Regions from separate parts of the Mesorhizobium sp. M0491 genome, predicted to be linked through region 1. Evidence: predicted binding sites of a transcription regulator. Region 1 holds the regulator's gene; the other holds the start of a gene.
The links. The regulator HrcA, encoded in region 1, represses chaperone genes, less so after heat shock. The targets are predictions, from matches to a motif close to GTTAGCACTCNCNNNNNGNGAGTGCTAAC.
Positions count from the first base shown of each region.

Region 2: the regulator HrcA is predicted to act here: its motif matches at 8,055-8,083, upstream of groES (co-chaperone GroES).

Region 1 covers NZ_JAMYRE010000005.1:293,702-304,219, forward strand. Annotated here, with positions in the region: gene rsmI (16S rRNA (cytidine(1402)-2'-O)-methyltransferase) at 1-904, opposite strand, end outside; gene NKI69_RS08695 (hypothetical protein) at 1,038-1,229, shown strand; gene NKI69_RS08700 (EamA family transporter) at 1,303-1,740, opposite strand; gene NKI69_RS08705 (low molecular weight protein tyrosine phosphatase family protein) at 1,766-2,089, opposite strand; gene hemW (radical SAM family heme chaperone HemW) at 2,093-3,256, opposite strand; gene rdgB (RdgB/HAM1 family non-canonical purine NTP pyrophosphatase) at 3,253-3,900, opposite strand; gene NKI69_RS08720 (VOC family protein) at 3,900-4,310, opposite strand; gene rph (ribonuclease PH) at 4,493-5,209, opposite strand; gene hrcA (heat-inducible transcriptional repressor HrcA) at 5,408-6,490, shown strand; gene NKI69_RS08735 (hypothetical protein) at 6,515-6,712, shown strand; gene NKI69_RS08740 (PQQ-dependent sugar dehydrogenase) at 6,811-8,163, shown strand; gene NKI69_RS08745 (LysE family translocator) at 8,275-8,892, shown strand; gene cysK (cysteine synthase A) at 9,069-10,049, shown strand; partial or broken gene NKI69_RS08755 (glutathione S-transferase family protein) at 10,181-10,518, shown strand, end outside.
Region 2 covers NZ_JAMYRE010000038.1:13,498-24,015, reverse strand. Annotated here, with positions in the region: gene nadA (quinolinate synthase NadA) at 1-198, shown strand, start outside; gene NKI69_RS31805 (L-aspartate oxidase) at 195-1,736, shown strand; gene nadC (carboxylating nicotinate-nucleotide diphosphorylase) at 1,736-2,590, shown strand; gene bioB (biotin synthase BioB) at 2,685-3,683, shown strand; gene NKI69_RS31790 (8-amino-7-oxononanoate synthase) at 3,680-4,828, shown strand; gene bioD (dethiobiotin synthase) at 4,825-5,460, shown strand; gene NKI69_RS31780 (adenosylmethionine--8-amino-7-oxononanoate transaminase) at 5,460-6,725, shown strand; gene bioZ (3-oxopimeloyl-[acyl-carrier-protein] synthase BioZ) at 6,722-7,705, shown strand; gene groES (co-chaperone GroES) at 8,136-8,432, shown strand; gene groL (chaperonin GroEL) at 8,496-10,163, shown strand.

The sequences.
Region 1 (10,518 bases):
CATCCTTGAGTTCCAGCAGCCGCCGATAGAGACCCTGCTTCTGGCCGCCGGTCATCTTCGCGGCTTCCGCCGCCGCTTTGGAGGCCGGCATCTCGGCGGCAAGCGACAAAAGCAGCCGGTCGATGTCGGCGGGCTCGTCGGCCCTGGCCTCGGCCGGACCGACGCAGACGACGATCTCGCCCTTCGGCGTATCGGCCGCAGCATAGTGGTCGGCCAGCGCCTGAAGCGTGCCGGTGCGCATCTCCTCGAAGGTCTTGGTCAATTCACGGCCGATCGCCGCCTTGCGCTCGCCGCCCAGCGCTTCGACCATGGCACCGAGGGATTCGGCCAGCCGGCGCGGCGATTCGAAGAAGATCAGCGTCGCCGGCACGGCTTTCAGTGCCTCCAGCCGCGTCAACCGCTGCCCGGTCTTCACCGGCAAAAAGCCGGCGAACATGAAGGCATCGGAGGGCAGGCCGGATGCCGTCAGCGCCGCCAGCGGCGCCGATGGGCCGGGGATCGGCACGACGCGAATGCCGTGGTCGAGCGCCTCGCCGACCAGCCGGTAGCCGGGATCGGACACCAGCGGCGTGCCGGCATCGGAGATCAACGCCACGCTCTGTCCGGCCTGGAGCGCCGCGATCAGCTTCGGCCCGGCCTCGCCGGCATTGTGCTCATGATAGGCCGTGGTGCGACGGCGGATGCCGTAGCGGTCGAGCAGCACGCGCGACACCCGCGTGTCTTCGCAAGCGACGATGTCGGCGGCGGCCAGCGTCTCCAGCGCGCGCAGCGTGATGTCGGCGAGATTGCCGATCGGCGTCGCCACCAGATAGAGCGCCGGCTCCAATGGCCGTGCCGCGATCTCGGTCTGCCCGACCACATAGCTGCGCTTGCTCGTCTCTGCGGTCACCGATGACTTCTCCATTCAGCCCTGTTTGGCACGGCTGACGCGGGCTTGCAAAAGCTGACGCCGATGTAAGGAATTCGCCTTTCCTTTGCCACAGTGGGGAACCAAACCGGCGTTGGCAGATTAGCCCCTGATTCCGGAGGAGGACAGGATGGACAGCCTGAAGATACAGGACGCTTTCGAGCCCTACTATGCCGGCCGCAAGCGCGGTGCCGCGCCCACGGCCAAGCGCCCGCCCGCCAAGACCGAGAACAGCCTGACCAAAGAGCGGACCGCGAGCACCTCGCCGACGAAGGGCAGGCTTTCCGACAGCAACAAACCAGACAGCACGACGGAGCACTGACCGGACGATGCCCAATCGCTTCGATATCTTCATCACCCGTCTTGAAACAAAGAATGCCCGCAACGGCGCGCAACTAGCCTCGATAGGCGACCAGCACCGCGCCCGCCGCGATAAGGGCGACGCCAAGCCAATTCGCTCCGGACAACCGCTCGCCGAGAAAGGCCGCGCCAAACACCGCCACAAGCACGACGCTTAGCTTGTCGATCGGCGCCACCTGCGCCGCATTGCCGATCTTGAGCGCCCGAAAATAGCAGAGCCATGAGGCGCCGGTCGCCAGACCGGACAGGCCGAGGAAAGCCCAGGTCTTTCCCGAGATTGTAGCCGGCGACTGGAACTGGCCGCTGGCGAGCAGGATGGCACCGAGCACGATCAGGATGATGACCGTGCGGATGAAGGTGGCGAAATCGGAATTGATGTTCTCGATGCCGACTTTGGCGAAGACCGCCGTCAGGGCCGCGAATGCAGCCGAGAGGAGGGCCCAGAATTGCCAGGAGGATACGGTCAGGTTCATGCCGGTGGCCTTTGCGGATGGCGTCTCAACCGAGATACCGTGAAACGCGTGCCTTCAGAAGGCTAATCAACTCAAGATCCATGAATTCATACTCGTCAGGTATATCGAGGCAGATAACACGGGCCTTCTTCAGGCTGGCCTTGAATTTCTTCTGCAGTTTGGTGCGGTGCGCCTTTTCCATGACGAAGATGAGGTCGGCCCACGCCACCAGATAATGCGTCAGCGGCGTGTCGGCATCGTGGTTGGTCCCCGCCGAGGCCACCTCGATATCCCGGCGCGTTGAAAACACCTGTTCGGCGGTCGGGCTGCGCAAGCGGTTCTGGCTGCATACGAAGAGGACGTTCTTCAAGGGTTAGCGCGCCAGGTCCGCCACTACGGCGTCGAGCACGATCATACCGGCCGGCGTGGCGCGCAGGCGCGAATTGCCGATCGGCGCTACCAGCCCCTCTCCCTGCAGCATCGACAGTCGCGCGCTCGACAGGCCGCGTCCGGAGAACGCTTCGTAGCGGGAGAGGTCGATGCCTTCGGCGAGCCGCAGGCCCATCAGCAGGAATTCGTCGGCCTCTTCCGAACGCGTCAGGATTTCGCCGCCGGTGACGCCATGGCCCTTGGCCTCGACCAGATTGGCCCAGGTTTCCGGCATCCGCTCGGCGATCGTCACCGTGCGGCGACCGTTCTCGACGAAGCGGCCATGCGCGCCGGGTCCAACGCCGACATATTCGCCATAGCGCCAATAGGTGAGGTTGTGCCGGCTCTCGGCGCCCGGCCTTGCGTGGTTGGAAATCTCGTAGGCCGGCAAACCATGCGCCGATGTAATCTCCTGCGTCAGCGCATAGAGGTCGGCGGCGTGGTCATTGTCGGGAATGATGAATTTCTTTGCCGCGTGCAGGGCGTGGAAGGGCGTGCCTTCCTCGATGGTCAGCTGATAAAGCGACAGATGGTCGGCGGCATGGCCGATCGCCTGTTCCAGCTCCGATGCCCAAGCGTCCGGGGTCTGGCCGGGGCGGGCATAGATCAGGTCGAAGGATAGCCTTGGGAATATTTCCCGCGCGAGGCCGATGGCGTGCAGCGCTTCCTCGACATTGTGCAGCCGCCCGAGGAAGCGCAAATCCTTGTCATCCAGCGCCTGCACGCCGAGCGACACGCGGTTGACGCCGGCTGCCCGGTAGCCGCGAAAGCGTTCGGCCTCGACCGAGGACGGATTGGCCTCCAGCGTCACCTCGATGCCGTCAGGCACAGTCCAGTTCTTCGCCACGGCGTCCAGAACCCTGGCCACCGTTTCCGGCTTCATCAGCGACGGCGTGCCGCCGCCGAGAAAAATGCTGGTCACCTCGCGCGGCCCGGTGCGTTCGCGCATCGTCGCCAGCTCGGCCTCGAAGGCGCTGGCAAAACGATCCTGGTCGACGGGCTGGTGGCGGACATGGCTGTTGAAGTCGCAATAGGGGCACTTGGCCGCGCAGAACGGCCAGTGGACATAGACGCCGAAGCCGGGCGCCCGGTCGAGCAGCATGCTCATGTCGAGCCCAATCTCGCTTTGGCGAATTTCTGGAAGGCGCGAGCGCGATGCGACAGCGCCGTCGGCTGGCCGGGCTTCCAGCCGTGCTTTTCCTCGGCCGTCATCTCACCAAAAGTCTTGTCGAAGCCGTCGGGGAGGAAGACCGGGTCGTAGCCGAAGCCGAGTTCGCCGCGCGGCGGCCAGACCAGCGTGCCTTCGGCCTCGCCGCGATAATATTCCGCCTCGCCGTCGGGAAACGCCAGGCAGATGACGGCAACGAAACGTCCCTTGCGCTGTTGCGGCAAGGCCGCGCCGACTTCCTGCAACGCCACTTCGGTGCGCTGCATGGCCATGCCGAAATCGCGCGATCCATCCGGGGTTTCGGCCCAGTTGGCGGTGTAGACGCCGGGCGCGCCGTCGAGCGCGTCGACGCACAGGCCGGAATCGTCCGACAGCGCCGGCAGGCCTGTCGCCTTGGCTGCGGCGAGCGCTTTGATGTAGGCGTTCTCCTCGAAGGTGGTACCGGTCTCGTCCGGTTCCGGCAGGCCATACTCCTTGGCCGATTTCGCTTCGAAGCCGAACGGCCCCATCAGGTCGGCGAATTCGCGCAGCTTGCCTTCATTGTGGCTGGCGACGACGATCTTCTTTCCGTCGAGAGAATGCATCAAAGGCCCCAGATTCGTGGCTCGGCGAATTCGATCGAATTGCCCGAGGGGTCGCGTGTATAGATCGAACGGCCGCCCTGCGGCCATTCAAATTCGCTTTCGATAGCGATGTTCTTCGCCTCAAGATGCGCTTTCCAGCGCACGATTTCGTCGGCGGTCGCAGCAAAGCAGAGATGGCCTTCGCCGACCGTGCCGTGCGGCGGCACCGGCAGCCTGGCGTCGGACGCCGGCGGGATTTTGGTCGCCTCGGCGTTGAAGACGAGCAGCACGCCGGGGCCGCAGCGGAAGAAGAGATGCCGGCCGGCCACCTTGCCGAGGAGGGGGAGGCCGAGGATGTCGGTGTAGAAGGTTTCCGCTGCGGTCAGGTCGCTGACGTAGAGAGCTGATTCAAGGATGGCAGAGGGCATCACGAGGCACCCCCCTCTGCCCTGCCGGGCATCTCCCCCGCAAGGGGGGAGATTGGCAGCCTCCGCATCGCCGCGCCCTTTGCAACGTTAGAGATTAGCGAAGCCCGAAACGACATCCGATCTCCCCCCTTGCGGGGGAGATGCCCGGCAGGGCAGAGGGGGGTGTTCAAGCTCGGCATTTAATCCTAAGCCACTGCCATCTGCTGCAAACTCACCAACCGCTGGATGCCTTTCTTGGCCAGGCCCATCAAGTCCGCGAACTGCTCTTCGGAGAAAGGCTCGCCCTCGGCGGTGCCTTGGATCTCGACGATGCCACCCTTGCCGGTCATGACGAAATTGGCGTCGGTGCCGGCCGCGGAATCCTCGATATAGTCGAGGTCGATAACCGGCTGACCGTCATGGATGCCGCAGGAGATCGCAGCGACATGGTCCTTCAGCACCTTGGCGACGCTGGCCATCTGGCGCGCTTCCATCCAGCGCAGGCAGTCATACAGCGCCACCCAGCCGCCGGTGATCGATGCGGTGCGGGTGCCGCCATCGGCCTGGATGACGTCGCAGTCGACGGTGATCTGCTGCTCGCCCAGCGCCTGCAAATCGACCACGGCGCGCAGGGAGCGGCCGATCAGCCGCTGGATTTCCAGCGTGCGGCCGCCCTGCTTGCCGGCCGAAGCCTCGCGGCGCATGCGCTCGCCGGTCGAGCGCGGCAGCATGCCGTATTCGGCCGTCACCCAGCCCTTGCCGGAATTGCGCATCCAGCCAGGCACTTTTTCCTCAAGGCTGGCCGTGCACAGGACATGCGTGTCGCCGAACTTCACCAGGCACGAGCCTTCGGCATGCTTGGAGACGCCGCGCTCGAAGGAGATGGCACGCATTTCGTCGAATTGGCGTTTGGAAGGGCGCATTCAGGCTGCTTTCTTGTCATTTTTCGGAATCTTGGCCGGCTTGTAACCGCATGGGACGCGTGGCGCAAAGGAAAATGGCCTGACGATCTGACGCAGACACCGGGTGATCTCACACAGACACCGGGTGATCTCACAAAGACACCGGGTTGCGCGGGTGCAGTGTAAGTCTATATCCTTGGGCCGGAGGTTTTTGGCCGTATGACCAAGGCAGTCGATCCGAGTTCGCAGTCGCCCGCGCTTCAGTCGCTCGATATGCGTTCCCGCGACATCTTCCGGCGCATTGTCGATTCCTACCTCAGGGACGGTGAACCGGTGGGCTCGCGCAGCCTGTCGCGCATCCTGCCGTCCTCGCTGTCGCCGGCGACCATCCGCAACGTGATGAGCGATCTCGAGCATCTCGGCCTGATCTACGCGCCGCACATCTCGGCCGGCCGGTTGCCGACGCAGGCCGGCCTGCGTTTCTTCGTCGATGCCTTCATGGAGCTTGGCGACCTTTCCGACGAGGAGCGCCGCGCCATCGAGGCACAGGTTCGGGCGTCCGGCTCGGGCGCGACGCTGGAACACATGCTGACCGAGGCCAGCCAGATGCTGTCAGGCATGTCGCGCGGCGCCGGCCTGGTGCTGGCCGCCAAGAACGAGGTGGCGCTGAAGCACATCGAATTCATCCAGCTCGAACCGACCAAGGCGCTGGCGGTGCTGGTGTCGCAGAATGGCGACGTCGAAAATCGCGTCGTCGAGCTGCCCGCCGGCATCACCGTCTCGCAACTGCACGAGGCCTCGAATTTCCTCAACGCCCATATACGCGGCCGCACGCTGGCCGAGGCGCGGATCGAGATCGCCCGCATCAAGGAAGAAACCCGCGCCGCACTCGACACGCTGTCGCAGGACCTGGTCGAAAAGGGACTGGCGGTGTGGGCAGGCGCAGACAGCGGCCTGCCGGCGCGGCTGATCGTGCGTGGCCGCGCCAATCTGCTCGAAAACGTCACCGCCCAGGCCGACATCGAACTGCTGCGCCATCTGTTCGAGGACATGGAGACGCAGGACGGGCTTATCCAGCTGCTTGACCTCGCCGAAGAGGGATCGGGCGTGCGCATCTTCATCGGCTCGGAAAACAAGCTGTTTTCGCTGTCAGGCTCGTCGCTGGTTGTCGCGCCCTATCGCGACAAGGATGCCCGCGTCGTGGGCGCGCTCGGCGTCATCGGCCCGACCCGGCTGAACTACGCGCGCATCGTCCCAATGGTCGACTATACGGCGCAGCTGATTTCCCGCATGCTGCGCTGAGCTGATCCAACCGAGGAGACGATGATGGCGCTCGAAGAATTCAAGGCCCGGATCAGCCTGCTGCTGGAAGAGATGGTCAACCAGCCGGAAGACCAGCACGAGATCCAGGAGCAGTTGCGTGAAAAACTGCAGGAAATGCGCGCCATGGGATTGCCGCTGCCGGCTGACCTCGTCGAGTTGGAAAAACGCCTCGACGACGATTTTTACGCCGCCGGGACCTGAGCCGGGAAACCGGAAGCTTCCTCCACCTCATCGTGTGCCGTGGAACGATCGACGAGACCGCTCGTTCCTGTTCTCACGCCCAAACATTGGAGGACCGAATGATGCGTTTTGCCGGCCCCGCACTTTTCGCCGCACTGTTTCTCTCGACCGCTTCGTTCGCGCAGCAGGCGGACGAGCCGGTGCTGAAAGGTGCGGCCGCCTTCGGCGACTGGCGAGCGGACAAGCCGGGCACACGTCGGCTGATCAGACCGGATGATCTGCCTAAGCCCTATGCCAACAGATCGACCTCGAACAGCGCCGGCGTTGCGGACATGCCGGCAGACGCGAAGCTGCAACTGCCGCCGGGATTCTCGGCCGAGCTGGTTGCATCAGGCATCGACAATCCACGCGTCGTGCGCGTCGCGCCGAACGGTGACCTGTTCGTCGCCGACAGCAAAGCAAATCAGGTCCGCATCTATCGCCTGGCGGAAGGCAGCGCGAGCCCTGTGCAGGACGGCATCTTTGCCGGCAATCTCAAACGGCCCTATGGCATTGCCTTCTATCCGCCGGGCGCTGACCCGCAATGGATCTATGTCGCCAACAGCGACAGCATCGTGCGCTTTGCCTACCGCAATGGCGACCTGAAGGCCTCCGGCGATCCGGAAACCATCGTCGGCAACATCCCCGCCAATCATCACTGGACCCGCGACATCGCCTTTTCGCCGGATGGCAAGACGCTTTATCTGTCGGTCGGCTCGGGATCGAATGTCGCCGAGCGCATGGGCAAGGAACCGAAGGGCGGCCTCGACGCCTGGGCGAAGTCGCAGCCGCTCGGCGCCACATGGGGATCCGAGGACGGCCGCGCCGGCGTCCTGGCCTTCGATCCCAATGGCAAGAATGGCCGCATCCTTGCCACCGGCCTGCGCAACTGCTCGGGCATGACCGTGCAGCCGGCGACCGGCGCGCTGTGGTGCGTCGTCAACGAACGGGATGCGCTTGGCGACAATGTGCCGCCCGAATACGCGACCGTGATCAAGGACGGCGCCTTCTATGGCTGGCCGTGGTATTATATCGGCGACAATGAGGATCCGCGCCACAAGGGTGAGCGCCCCGATCTTGCCGGCAAAACGACCGTTCCCGATGTGCTGATGCAGGCGCATTCGGCGCCGCTCAACATCGCCTTCTACGATGGGAAGAGCTTTCCGGCCGAGTACAAGGGCGATGCTTTCGTCGCTCTGCACGGGTCATGGAACCGCGGCAACCGGACCGGCTACAAGGTGGTGCGGTTGCTGTTCAAGGACGGCAAGCCAACCGGCGAGTATGAGGATTTCATCACCGGCTTCGTCGTCTCGAACGGTGAGGTCTGGGGGCGGCCGGTCGGCGTGGCGGTGGCCCTGGATGGCGCGCTGATCGTCACCGAGGACGGCAACGGCACCATCTGGCGTGTCACCCATGGCGACGGTCGTTCCTGAGCGCAGTTCGCACAGGCGTGGTGCAATCGAATCCGAGTTTCAGGGAATTCACGCCCGCCGGACTTTGTGCGATAGGATGCCGTGATAGCAGCGTCGCGCAAGGCCGCAACCATGACCCTCACCGGATTCCTCGCCTACAGCGCCGCTCTCGGCATCGCCGCCGCGATTCCTGGTCCCGGCATCACCGCGCTGGTCGCCCGTGCGCTCGGCTCCGGCTTCCGCTCGTCGCTGGCGATGTCCTTTGGCCTGATGGTTGGCGACATCACCTATCTGACCGCTGTGGTGCTCGGCCTCGCCATCGTTGCACAGAGTTTCGGCATGGTTTTCCTGGCCATCAAATGGCTCGGCGTCGCCTATCTCGCCTTCCTCGGCTGGCGCTTCTGGAACAGCGGCATCACGCCCGAGACCGTCGAGGCCAGAAAAGGCAAAAGCGGGTTGCTGTCGAGCTTTGCCGCCGGCCTGACCGTCACGCTCGGCAATCCGAAGACGATGATCTTCTACCTCGCCATCACGCCGACCATCGTCGACCTGAAGACCATTACGCTGGCCGACTACGGCATTCTCGTCGCGCTGACGGTCGTCGTGCTTCTGGTGGTGCTGGTGCCGTATCTGGCGCTGGCCGCCAAGGCGCGCTGGTTCCTGAAGTCGCCGCGCGCGCTCAAGGCGCTGAACCGTACGGCTGCCGGCTTCATGGTCGGTGCCGCTGCAGCGATTGCCGCCCGCCAATAGCGGGCTTTCGGCCAAAGCATTTCGCAAACAGGCCTTTGCGGGAAATGCTTTTCCGAGACGGCACTGTTTTAGACACAGGTCCCACTCGGATATTTTCAATCGACAGTCTATCTTGCGCGGTCGAAGGTCCTATGTTGCCCGCAAATCCACTTGCCTGAATTCTGGGAGCGAAACCAATGAACAAGCCCGCCACATCAGCCCGCGTGCCCGGCCGCGGCCGCGTCTACGATTCCATCACCGACACGATCGGCGATACGCCTCTGGTGCGGCTCGACAAATTCGCTCGGGAAAAGGGCATCGTCGCCAATCTCATCGCCAAGCTCGAATTCTTCAATCCGATCGCCTCGGTCAAGGACCGCATCGGCGTGGCGATGATCGAGGCGCTGGAGGCGTCAGGCAAGATTTCTCCCGGCAAGACCACGCTGATCGAACCGACGTCGGGCAACACCGGCATTGCGCTTGCCTTCGCCGCTGCCGCCAAGGGCTACAAGCTGATCCTGACGATGCCCGAAACGATGTCGATCGAGCGCAGGAAAATGCTGGCGCTGCTCGGCGCCGAGCTGGTGCTGACAGAAGGCCCGAAAGGTATGAAGGGCGCCATCGCCAAGGCCGACGAACTGGCAGCGACGATCCCCAACGCGATCATCCCGCAGCAGTTCGAGAACCCGGCCAATCCGGAAATCCACCGCACGACAACGGCCGAGGAAATCTGGAACGATACGCATGGCGAGGTCGATATCTTCGTCGCCGGCATCGGCACCGGCGGCACCATCACCGGCGTCGGCCAGGTGCTGAAGAAGCGCAAGCCCTCGGTGCATGTCGTCGCCGTCGAGCCGGACTCCTCGCCGGTTCTGTCGGGCGGCCAGCCCGGCCCGCACAAGATCCAGGGCATCGGCGCCGGCTTTGCGCCCAAAATCCTCGACACGACGATCTATGACGAGATCGTCAAAGTGTCGAACGAGGATTCCGTGGCCAATGCCCGCCTCGTCGCCCGCCTCGAAGGCGTGCCGGTCGGCATCTCTTCGGGCGCCGCCCTGCAGGCGGCCATCGTCGTCGGCTCGCGGCCGGAGAACAAGGGCAAAAATCTTGTGGTGGTCATCCCGTCCTTCGCCGAGCGTTACCTGTCGACCATCCTGTTCGAGGGGCTGGGATCGTAATCCGACGCTTCTTCGTGACCAAGCTGGCCCGCTGAAAAAACGCCCGTGGCCGCCATCGGCGGCTTGAGCACGACACCGCTTCCGGTTCATATCGCCCCCGGCCTGCTTTGCGCGGGCCGGGGGAGGATTTCATGTACAAGCTTTATACCCGTCCCGGCAGCGGCGGCTTCGTGGTCGAGGCGGCGCTGGCGCTGGCCAATGTACCATTTGAGCAGATCGACGTGCCGAAGACCGACCGGCCCGATCCCGCCTTCCTCGACATCAGTCCGTTGAACCAGGTGCCGGTGCTGACCCTGCCGGACGGAAGGTCGATGACCGAATCGGCAGCGATCTGCATCGTGCTTGCCGAGCGCCACCCCGACGCCAATTTGGCGCCGGGAGCAGAAGCGCCTGCCCGCGCGGATTTCCTGCGCTGGATGGCCTTTATGTCGTCTGTTCTCTATTCGGCAGGGCTGCGTTTCTACTACGC
Region 2 (10,518 bases), on a different contig from region 1:
TGCTCGATGAGCGACAACGTCGCGTTAGCGCACCCAGAGGTCGAGTTCATCCGGCCCTGCAATTTGTGCCCGCACATGAAGCGGATCACGCTTGCCAACATCCGCACGGCGCTCGAGCAGAACCAACATGTCGTAACCATCGAACCCGGGATCGCCGTGCGCGCGCGGCTTGCGGTCGAACGGATGCTGGCAGTTTGAGCGCCGACCTCCGCAGCTTCTTCGGGCGTCCCATCATCATCGGCGGCGGCATCGCCGGACTGATGACCGCGCTTCAACTGTCGCCGGAGCCGGTGCTTCTTCTGTCAAGGTCGCTGCTGGGAGCTGACAATTCGAGCACCTGGGCACAGGGGGGTCTGGCTGCAAGTTTCGGCGAAGACGACGATCCGGCAATGCACCTGGCCGATACGCTTGCTGCCGGGGATGGTCTCTGCGACAGAGACGTGGCGAGCCGCATCCTCCAAGCCGCGCCCAAGGCGATAGAGGGGCTTGCGGCCTTTGGGGTTCCCTTTGACCGCACGCCGAAAGGATCACTGTGCCTCGGATTGGAGGCCGCACACAGCCGACGTCGCATCGTTCATGCGCATGGGGACGGCACCGGGCGTGAGATCATGCGTGCCCTGATCGCGGCTGTGCGTTCCACTCCGTCGATAGTTGTCGTGGAGGGCGTGGAAGCGCGCCGGCTGGCCGTGCGAGAGAATGCGATCCGGGGCGTCTGGGCGAGCTGTTCGATCGGACCTTTCTTCTTCGGCTCACGGCGGGTCGTCCTCGCCACCGGTGGCATCGGGGGACTGTTTCTCGACACCACGAACCCTTGGGGAAGTTGCGGACAAGGCCTTGCACTTGCGGCCCGCGCTGGAGCTGTCCTAGCCGACCTCGAATTCATCCAGTTCCACCCGACCGCGCTTGACGGCCCGGAACGCCCTATGGCGCTGGTCAGCGAGGCTGTCCGAGGCGAAGGTGCTGCCCTGATCGATGAAACCGGCCAGGCTTTTCTCCAGAGCGTGCCAGGGGCGGAACTTGCGCCTCGCGATGTCTTGGCCCGGGCCGTGTGGAACCATCTTGCGGACGGCCACCGTGTTTTTCTCGACGTCCGACAACGGCCTGGCCCGGCATTCGCTCGACATTTCCCGACAATCGCATCAGCCTGTCGTGGAGCGGGCATCAATCCCGCCCGCGATCTCATCCCCATTCGGCCGGCCCAACACTACCACATGGGTGGCGTTGCCGTGGACAGCTCCGGCAGAACCTCCGTCAAGGGGCTGTGGGCCTGCGGCGAAGTCGCTTCGACAGGACTGCATGGCGCCAACAGGCTCGCCAGCAATTCCTTGACAGAAGCCATCGTGTGCGCCCGCTGGGTCGCTGAAAGTGTCGCCGGGGCGCCTGCGCGCAGAACAAGGCCTGCGTTTGCCAACGTTTACCCACCGCCCGCTCCGATACCCGTGCGTGTTTTCCTGTCGCGCGCACTCGGCATCGTCCGGGATGGTGAAGGTTTGAAAGCAGCCACACGTGCCTTATTGCCGCTCGCCGAAAGCAAGGATGCGGTCTCGGATCCGGCGGCTGTCGGGCTAATGATCGCGGTTGCCGCCTTGTTGCGCGAAGAAAGCCGCGGCGCTCATTACCGGACAGATTTTCCTCATCATGCGACTGCCGCCCGACGGTCCGAAATCACGCTCGAAGCCGCCTTGGGCGCTGCGCGCGAACTCGGACACTCGCCAAGTCTCGAAGGGCCGAAGTGATGACACTTTCACCGCTACCCACGGTCGTGCTTGAGCCGCTTGTACGGGCAGCTCTTCTTGAAGATCTTGGCAGAGCCGGCGACTTGACCACGCAGGCCATCGTCCCGAAGGAATACCAAGCGGGAACCGTGTTGGTGGCGCGACAGTCCGGAGTTGTCGCCGGCCTCGATCTGGCGATGCTCGCTTTCCACTTGATTGATCCTGCTGTCGAAATCTCGGTGGAGCGCGCAGACGGCTGCAATGTCGTGGATGGAGAGATCATTGCATCAGTGGTTGGCCCGGCCCGGGCCATTCTCACAGCCGAAAGGACGGCACTCAATTTTTTGTGCCATCTGAGCGGCATCGCCACGGCAACGGCATCGATCGTCGCTGCGGTTCGTGGGTATGGCGCGAAGATCGTCTGCACCCGCAAGACGACGCCCGGATTGCGGGCAGTCGAAAAGTATGCCGTGCGCGCAGGTGGCGGGTCCAATCACCGCTTCGGTCTGGACGATGCAATTTTGATCAAGGACAACCACATCGCCATCGCAGGCGGCGTCCGCCCAGTGCTCGAGCGAGCACGAAGAGCGGCCGGTCATCTCGTCAAGATCGAAGTCGAGGTCGATACTCTGGCCCAGTTGGAGGAGGTACTTGGCTTCGCTCCCGATGCGGTTCTGCTCGACAACATGTCCCTCCCCGATCTTCGCCGCGCCGTCGCAATGGTCGGTGGCCGCGCTATCACCGAGGCTTCTGGCGGGATCACGTCCCATACAGCGCGGGCGGTTGCCGCGACCGGCGTTGATCTGATTTCGGTCGGACGACTCATCCACAGCGCGCCGATCCTGGATATCGGCCTCGACCATCGGGGCTCATGATTGTCTGAGTCAGGATTGGGTCAACTGTCCTCTCCGATCGTCAACAGTCAGATAGCAAAGACCCCGCAAGACAGACCGGAGGAACAGCATGGACATGCAAACGGCAAGTTCAACGCAGACATCGCCACAGACTCAATCCCCTGACCCCGGAGCGTGGACCCTGGAGAAGGCTCAGGCACTTTACCATGCCCCCTTCAACAATCTCCTCTTCCTGGCGCAAACGGTGCACCGCCAGAATTTCGATCCAAACAAGGTCCAGCTCAGCCGGCTGCTCAGCATCAAGACGGGAGGATGCCCGGAGGATTGTGGCTATTGCAGCCAGTCGGCGCGTCACGAAACCGGCCTGAAGGCGTCGAAGCTGATGGAGGTCCGGCGCGTCATCGCCGAGGCGACCAAGGCGCGTGATGCCGGCGCCACGCGTTATTGCATGGGCGCGGCCTGGCGAAACCCCAAGGCGCGCGACATGGATGCGGTGGTGGCGATGGTCGAAGGCGTCAAGGCGCTGGGCATGGAGACCTGCATGACGCTCGGCATGCTCGATCTTGAGCAAGCCGCTCGACTGAAGCAAGCGGGCCTCGACTACTACAACCACAACATCGATACGTCGGAACGCTACTACAGCGAGATCATCAGCACGCGCGGCTATGCCGAGCGGCTCGACACGCTTGAGCAGGTTCGTCGATCCGGCATCAAGGTCTGCTGCGGCGGCATTATCGGCATGGGCGAGGAGCCGGTGGACCGGATCGACATGTTGGTGACGCTGGCCAATCTGCCGGAACATCCGCAAAGCGTTCCGATCAACATGCTGATTCCGATCGCCGGCACGCCGCTTGCCGATGCCAAGCCCATTGAGCCGATCGAATTCGTGCGCGTGATCGCGCTGGCGCGCATCATGATGCCGAAATCGCATATCCGTCTCTCCGCCGGCCGTATGGCCATGACCGACGAGATGCAGGCGCTGTGCTTTTTTGCCGGCGCCAACTCGATTTTCGTCGGCGACACGCTGCTGACGGCGGACAATCCCGGTGAGGACAAGGATACCCTGCTGTTCCGGCGCCTTGGCATCGAGCCGATGGAACTCGAAGCGCAATGAACGGGGCGCCGCTTGCCAGTTATGATGCGACCTTGAAGAGGCTGGCGCGCAAGGACCGGCTGCGGACGCTTTCGCCCCGCGCCGGGCTGGACTTCTCGTCGAACGACTATCTCGGGCTGGCCTCGTCCAGGAGACTTGGCGATGCTGTTGTGGCGGCGATTGCGCGGGGCACGCCGGTTGGCGCCACCGGGTCGCGGCTGTTGCGCGGCAATGCACCGGAACACGAGCAGCTCGAGGCAGACGCGGCGGCATTCTTTGGAGCCGACCGCGCGCTGTTCTTCGGCAGCGGCTACATCGCCAACTTCGCTCTGCTGAGTGCCCTGCCGCAGAAGGGCGATCTTTTGCTTCTCGATGAGCTCGCCCATGCCAGCATGCATGAGGGTGCGCAGGCCGGGCGCGCACAGTTCGTGCTGGCCGCGCACAACGATGCCACCGCTGTCGAGGATGCGATCACACGTTGGCGCGCCGCAGGCGGCATGGGATGCGTCTGGATCGCGGTGGAAAGCCTTTACAGCATGGATGGCGACTGCGCGCCTTTGGAGAGCCTGGTCGCGCTTGCCGATCGGCACGGCGCATTCATCGTCATTGACGAGGCGCATTCGACCGGCGTCTGGGGACCGGACGGCCGGGGGCTTGCCGCCGCTTTCGAGGGCCGCGACAACATCGTCGCGCTCCACACCTGCGGCAAGGCGCTCGGCGCATCTGGTGGGCTCGTGACCGGGCCGAGGACACTGTGCGAGTATCTGATCAACCGTTGCCGGCCATTCATCTACGCCACCGCGCCATCGCCGCTGATGGCAGTGGCAGTGCGCGAAGCACTCGCAATGCTCGCCGACGAGCCTATGCGGCGTGTTCAGCTGCATGAACGCGTTGCCTTCGCCGGCCGCCAGCTGGCCGAGCGCTGCGGCGTGATACCCAGCGGCTCGCAGATCCAGCCCCTCGTAATCGGCGATGTCAGGCGCACCATGGCAGTGGCGGCGCGCCTGCAGGCCCGCGGCTTCGACATACGCGGTATTCGTCCTCCGACCGTGCGCACGTCGCGGCTGCGCATCTCACTGACGCTCAATATCGGCGAAGCCGACATTTCCGCCATGGTCGAGGCGCTGGTCGAGGTGTTGGCCCAAAGATTGCCGGAGGCGATATGACCCAACGCATCGTCATCACCGGAACCGACACGGGAGTTGGCAAGACCGTGTTTGCGGCTGGGCTCGCCGGTTTGCTCGACGGCTTTTACTGGAAACCGGTGCAATCGGGCCTCGACGGCGAGACCGACAGCGAGGTGGTCGCGCGGCTTGCCGGCTTGCCCTCAGAGCGCGTGCTGCCGGAAGCCTACCGCTTGCGGAGCCCGCTGTCGCCGCATCGTTCGGCCGAGATCGACGGCGTGGCGATCAAGGCTGCCGATCTTGCTTTTCCCGTGCTACCGACGCCGCTCGTCATCGAAGGCTCCGGCGGCCTGATGGTGCCGCTTAACCGGCGCACAAGGCTCATCGACATCTTCGCTGAATGGCGGCTGCCCGTCATTCTGTGCGCCCGCACCACGCTCGGCACCATCAACCACACCTTGCTCTCGATCGAGGCGCTCCGCGCCCGATCCATCCCGTTGGCCGGCATCGCTTTCATCGGCGATGAGATGGCCGATACGCAACGGACCATCGTGGAATTCAGCGGTGCGCCGCAGCTCGGCAGGCTGCCGCACCTCGATCTGCTGACGGGCAAGACACTGAGGGACGCAATGATTGCCGGCTTCGCCTTCGCCTCGATTACTGGAGGTGACTGATGTCGCAGTCTCATGTGTGGCATCCCTTCACCCAGCACGCGCTCGAGCCTGCGATCCCAGAAATCGTCCGGACTGAAGGCGCCTATCTCCGCAGGGCCGACGGCGCCCGCATCCTGGACGCCATCTCCTCCTGGTGGGTCGTCACACATGGCCACCGCCATCCCCGCATCATGAAGGCAATCGAGACAACCGCGTCGAGCCTCGACCAGATTATCTTTGCGGGCTTCACGCACGAGCCGGCAGAGCGCTTGGCCAAGGCGCTTGTCGGCCTCGCTCCCGCTGGACTCGACTGGGTGTTCTATTCCGACAGTGGCTCGACCTCGGTCGAAGTAGCGCTGAAGATGGCACTCAGTTATTTCCGCAACATCGGCGCCCCACGCTCGCGCATCGTCGTCATGCATCACAGCTATCATGGCGACACGATCGGCACGATGAGCGTCGGTGCGCGTGGCGTGTTCAACGTCGCCTACGAACCCTTGCTGTTCGAGGTCGCCACCATCCCCTTTCCGGCAGCGGGGCGCGAGCAGGAGACGCTGGATCGTTTAGAGGCTGTGACCCGCGATCGACGAGCCGCAGCCTTAATCGTCGAGCCGCTGGTGCTGGGCGCCGGCGGCATGCTGATGTATCCGGCTTCAATTCTGGCCGAATTGAAGAAGATCACTGAGGCCTCCGGCACGCTGCTGATCGCCGACGAAGTGATGACCGGCTGGGGGCGGACCGGAACCATGTTCGCCTGCGAGCAGGCATCGATCTCTCCAGATATCCTGTGCACCTCGAAAGGCCTGACCGGCGGCGCCATCCCGCTGGCCGTAACGCTTGCCACCGATGCCATCTTCCAGGCTCATTATTCCGAGGACCGGAAGAAGACGTTTTTCCATTCGAGCTCCTACACTGCCAACCCGATTGCCTGCGCGGCAGCACTTGCCAATGTCGAGATCTGGCGGGACGAGCCGGTGGCCGAGCGCATTGCGGCCTTGAGCGCAATGCAGGCCACCGGGCTTCGACGCTTTCGCGACAACAGCTTCTTCACCGACTGCCGGGCGACCGGCACGATCGCGGCGCTCGACCTGCGAACCGGTTCCGCAGGTTATCTCGCCGAGATCGGACCGAAACTGCGCGCTTTCTTCCTCGAGCGAGGGCTACTTGTGCGCCCGCTCGGCAATGTCCTCTACCTTCTGCCACCCTATTGCATCACCGGCGACGAGCTCGAGCGACTCTATGACGCCATTGAGGAGGCGGGCGAACGCTTCGGGTCCAGGCCATGAGCAAGTCGTCGCGCATTCTCGGGTTTGGCCATCATGCGCCTGGGCGAAAGGTGGCGAATGCCGAAATCGAGAGCAATCTCGGTCTTGATCCAGGCTGGATCGAAAGGCGTACCGGGATACGGTCGCGCTTCTGGGCAACCGACGAAGACACGCTGTCTGGTCTTGCTGCGCAGGCCGGCGACATGGCGCTGGCGAACGCCGGTATTGCGCGCCACGACATCGGTCTGCTGTTGCTTGCCACCTCGACGCCCGACCATCTTCTGCCGCCCAGCGCGCCGCTGGTCGCACACAAGCTTGGCCTTGGCCGCGCAGGCGCGGTGGATCTGACCGGCGCCTGCGCCGGCTTCATCTATGCGCTGATGTTTGCGGACGGATTTACCCGCCTGCACGGCAAAGCGAGCCTTGTTATCGCCGCCAATATCCTCAGCCGCCGCATCAATCCAGCCGAGCGCGCAAGCTCGGTCCTGTTTGCCGATGCCGCCGGCGCCCTGGTGATCGGTCAGTGCGATGATGCTGATCGGGGCATTCTCGGTGCCTCGGTGGCTTCGGACGGCTCGCGATACGGGCTGATCCAGATTCCCGCAGGAGGAAGCAACAAGCCGTTCCACGGTGACCTCGATCTCGCGCAAACCCGAATGAGGATGACGGACGGCCGCGAAGTGTTCGCAATGGCCGTGGAGATGATGACCGATTGCTCGACAAGCGCTCTAGCCGCTGCCGGAGTGCGGCCACACGATCTCGGCCGGTTCGTGCCCCATCAGGCCAATACTCGGATTTTCGACGCGGTCGGGAGGAACCTCGGCATCGCCGACCAAGCAATTGTCAAGACGATTGCCGAATACGGCAACTCTTCGGCCGCGACGATCCCGCTGTCGCTCTCGCTCGCCAACCAGACGGAGCCATTCCAGCCTGGAGAGAAAATCCTTCTGTCGGCGGCAGGTGCGGGTCTCAGCGGCGGCGCTCTCGTGGTTGGAATCTAGCCGGCCGGCTCACGCGCGCAGGACTGGTCATGAATGGGAATAGGGCAACAGAACCAATGCCAAAATGGCCTTCTGAAGCTCGACACGACCGAGCTGACGCAGCACGACCCCGTGCGAGCCTCTGGATGAGATCAAATGCATCACCTGTTGCATCATTCGTGCCATCTGAATAAAGCTCAAATACAAAGGGTGAGCCGCCCCATATATGTCTGATACCCGACATTGTTCACATAAAAGGCTCGATGCTTACACGCTCCTTGCTCTCTTCTCTTTGCTGTCTGCTCTTTTCTCTTTGCTCTTTGCTCTTTCGTCTTGACTAGCAGGAGCATGCGGCTTATCTCATTGCCGCGTTAGCACTCGCTTCCGCTGAGTGCTAAGCACGCTCCGGCAACGGAGAACCGTTCAACATCCGCACCAAGGACATCCAAAAATGGCAAAGTCGAATTTCCGGCCGCTGCATGACCGCGTGGTCGTTCGCCGGGTCGAATCCGAATCCAAGACCGCCGGCGGGATCATCATCCCGGATACGGCGAAGGAAAAGCCGCAGGAAGGCGAGATCATCGCCGTCGGCTCCGGCGCTCGTGACGAAGCTGGCAAGCTGGTCCCGCTGGACGTCAAGGCCGGCGACCGCATCCTGTTCGGCAAGTGGTCGGGCACCGAAGTCAAGCTCAATGGCGAAGACCTTCTGATCATGAAGGAATCCGACATTATGGGCATCATCGGCTGATATCAGGCCTTTCCTTCGCACCATCAAATCTGAATTTCGGGCGAGATGCCCAGGAGTAAAAAAATGGCTGCCAAAGACGTAAAATTCTCCCGCGATGCCCGTGAGCGCATGCTTCACGGCATCAACATCCTCGCCGACGCGGTGAAGGTCACCCTCGGCCCCAAGGGCCGCAACGTCGTCATCGACAAGTCGTTCGGCGCACCGCGCATCACCAAGGACGGGGTCACCGTCGCCAAGGAAATCGAACTTTCCGACAAGTTCGAAAACATGGGCGCGCAGATGATCCGCGAAGTTGCTTCGAAGACCAACGACATCGCCGGTGACGGCACCACAACCGCGACCGTTCTGGCGCAGTCGATCGTCCAGGAAGGCAACAAGGCCGTTGCCGCCGGCATGAACCCGATGGACCTGAAGCGCGGCATCGATCTGGCCGTGACCGAAGTCGTCGCGGCGCTCGGCAAGGCTGCCAAGAAGATCAAGACCTCCGAGGAAGTTGCCCAGGTCGGCACGATCGCCGGCAATGGCGACGAGTCGGTCGGCAAGATGATCGCCGAAGCGATGCAGAAGGTCGGCAACGAAGGCGTCATCACGGTTGAGGAAGCCAAGACCGCCGAGACTGAACTCGAGGTCGTCGAAGGCATGCAGTTCGACCGCGGCTATCTCTCGCCCTACTTCGTCACCAACGCCGACAAGATGGTTGCCGAGCTCGAGGACGTCTACATCCTCCTGCACGAGAAGAAGCTGTCCAACCTGCAGGCGATGCTGCCGGTTCTCGAAGCCGTCGTGCAGACCTCGAAGCCGCTGCTCATCATCTCGGAAGACGTCGAAGGCGAGGCCCTGGCCACGCTGGTCGTCAACAAGCTGCGTGGCGGCCTGAAGATCGCCGCCGTCAAGGCGCCGGGCTTCGGTGATCGCCGCAAGGCCATGCTGGAAGACATCGCCATCCTCACCGGTGGCCAGGTCATCTCCGAAGACCTCGGCATCAAGCTCGAGAACGTCGGCCTCAACATGCTCGGCCGCGCCAAGAAGGTGTCGATCTCCAAGGAGAACACCACCATCGTCGACGGTGCCGGCAAGAAGGCCGAGATCCAGGGCCGCGTTGCCCAGATCAAGCAGCAGATCGAAGAGACCACTTCGGACTACGACAAGGAGAAGCTGCAGGAACGTCTGGCGAAGCTCGCCGGCGGCGTTGCGGTGATCCGCGTCGGCGGTGCGACGGAAGTCGAAGTCAAGGAAAAGAAGGACCGCGTCGATGACGCCCTCAACGCGACCCGCGCGGCCGTCGAAGAAGGCATCGTTGCAGGCGGCGGCGTCGCTCTCCTGCGCGCTTCGGCCGACATCAAGGTCACCGGCGTCAATGCCGACCAGGCCGCCGGCATCAACATCGTTCGTCGTGCGCTGCAGGCTCCGGCCCGCCAGATCGCGGCCAACGCCGGTGCGGAAGCATCGATCGTTGCCGGCAAGATCCTTGAGAACAAGGGCGCGACCTTCGGCTACAACGCCCAGACCGGCGAATATGGCGACATGATCGCCATGGGTATCGTCGATCCGGTCAAGGTTGTCCGTACGGCTCTCCAGGACGCGGCCTCGGTCGCCGGCCTGCTGGTCACCACCGAAGCCATGATCGCGGAGGCTCCGAAGAAGGAGTCGGCTGGCGGCGGCGGCATGCCTGGCGGCATGGGCGGCGGCGGTATGGGCGGCATGGGCGGCATGGGCGGCATGGATTTCTAATCCAGCCCCTATCAACCTACAGCGGAAAGGGCGGCAGCAATGCCGCCCTTTCCTTGTGTGCCGAACATGATCGACAACTTGGAGTGCGTCCCGAGGATCTCGTCAGAATTAGGATCTTGTCCGATCGAGCAATTCGCGGGCTCAACCTGGTCAAACCGGCGCCCCCTACGAACTGCCCGATCCTTGAGGATTCCGCTGCGCGACAATCACGATGATTCATTCAGTTGGTAGCTATAGGCGGTGAATCATGAGGGGCATTGAGGAGCGTGGCAAGGCGCCCATCTCGGCATTTAACCCCATCGAGCGTGATATCCGAGACAATTCTCTCATCGGACCGGCGGCTGGCGTTGAAGGA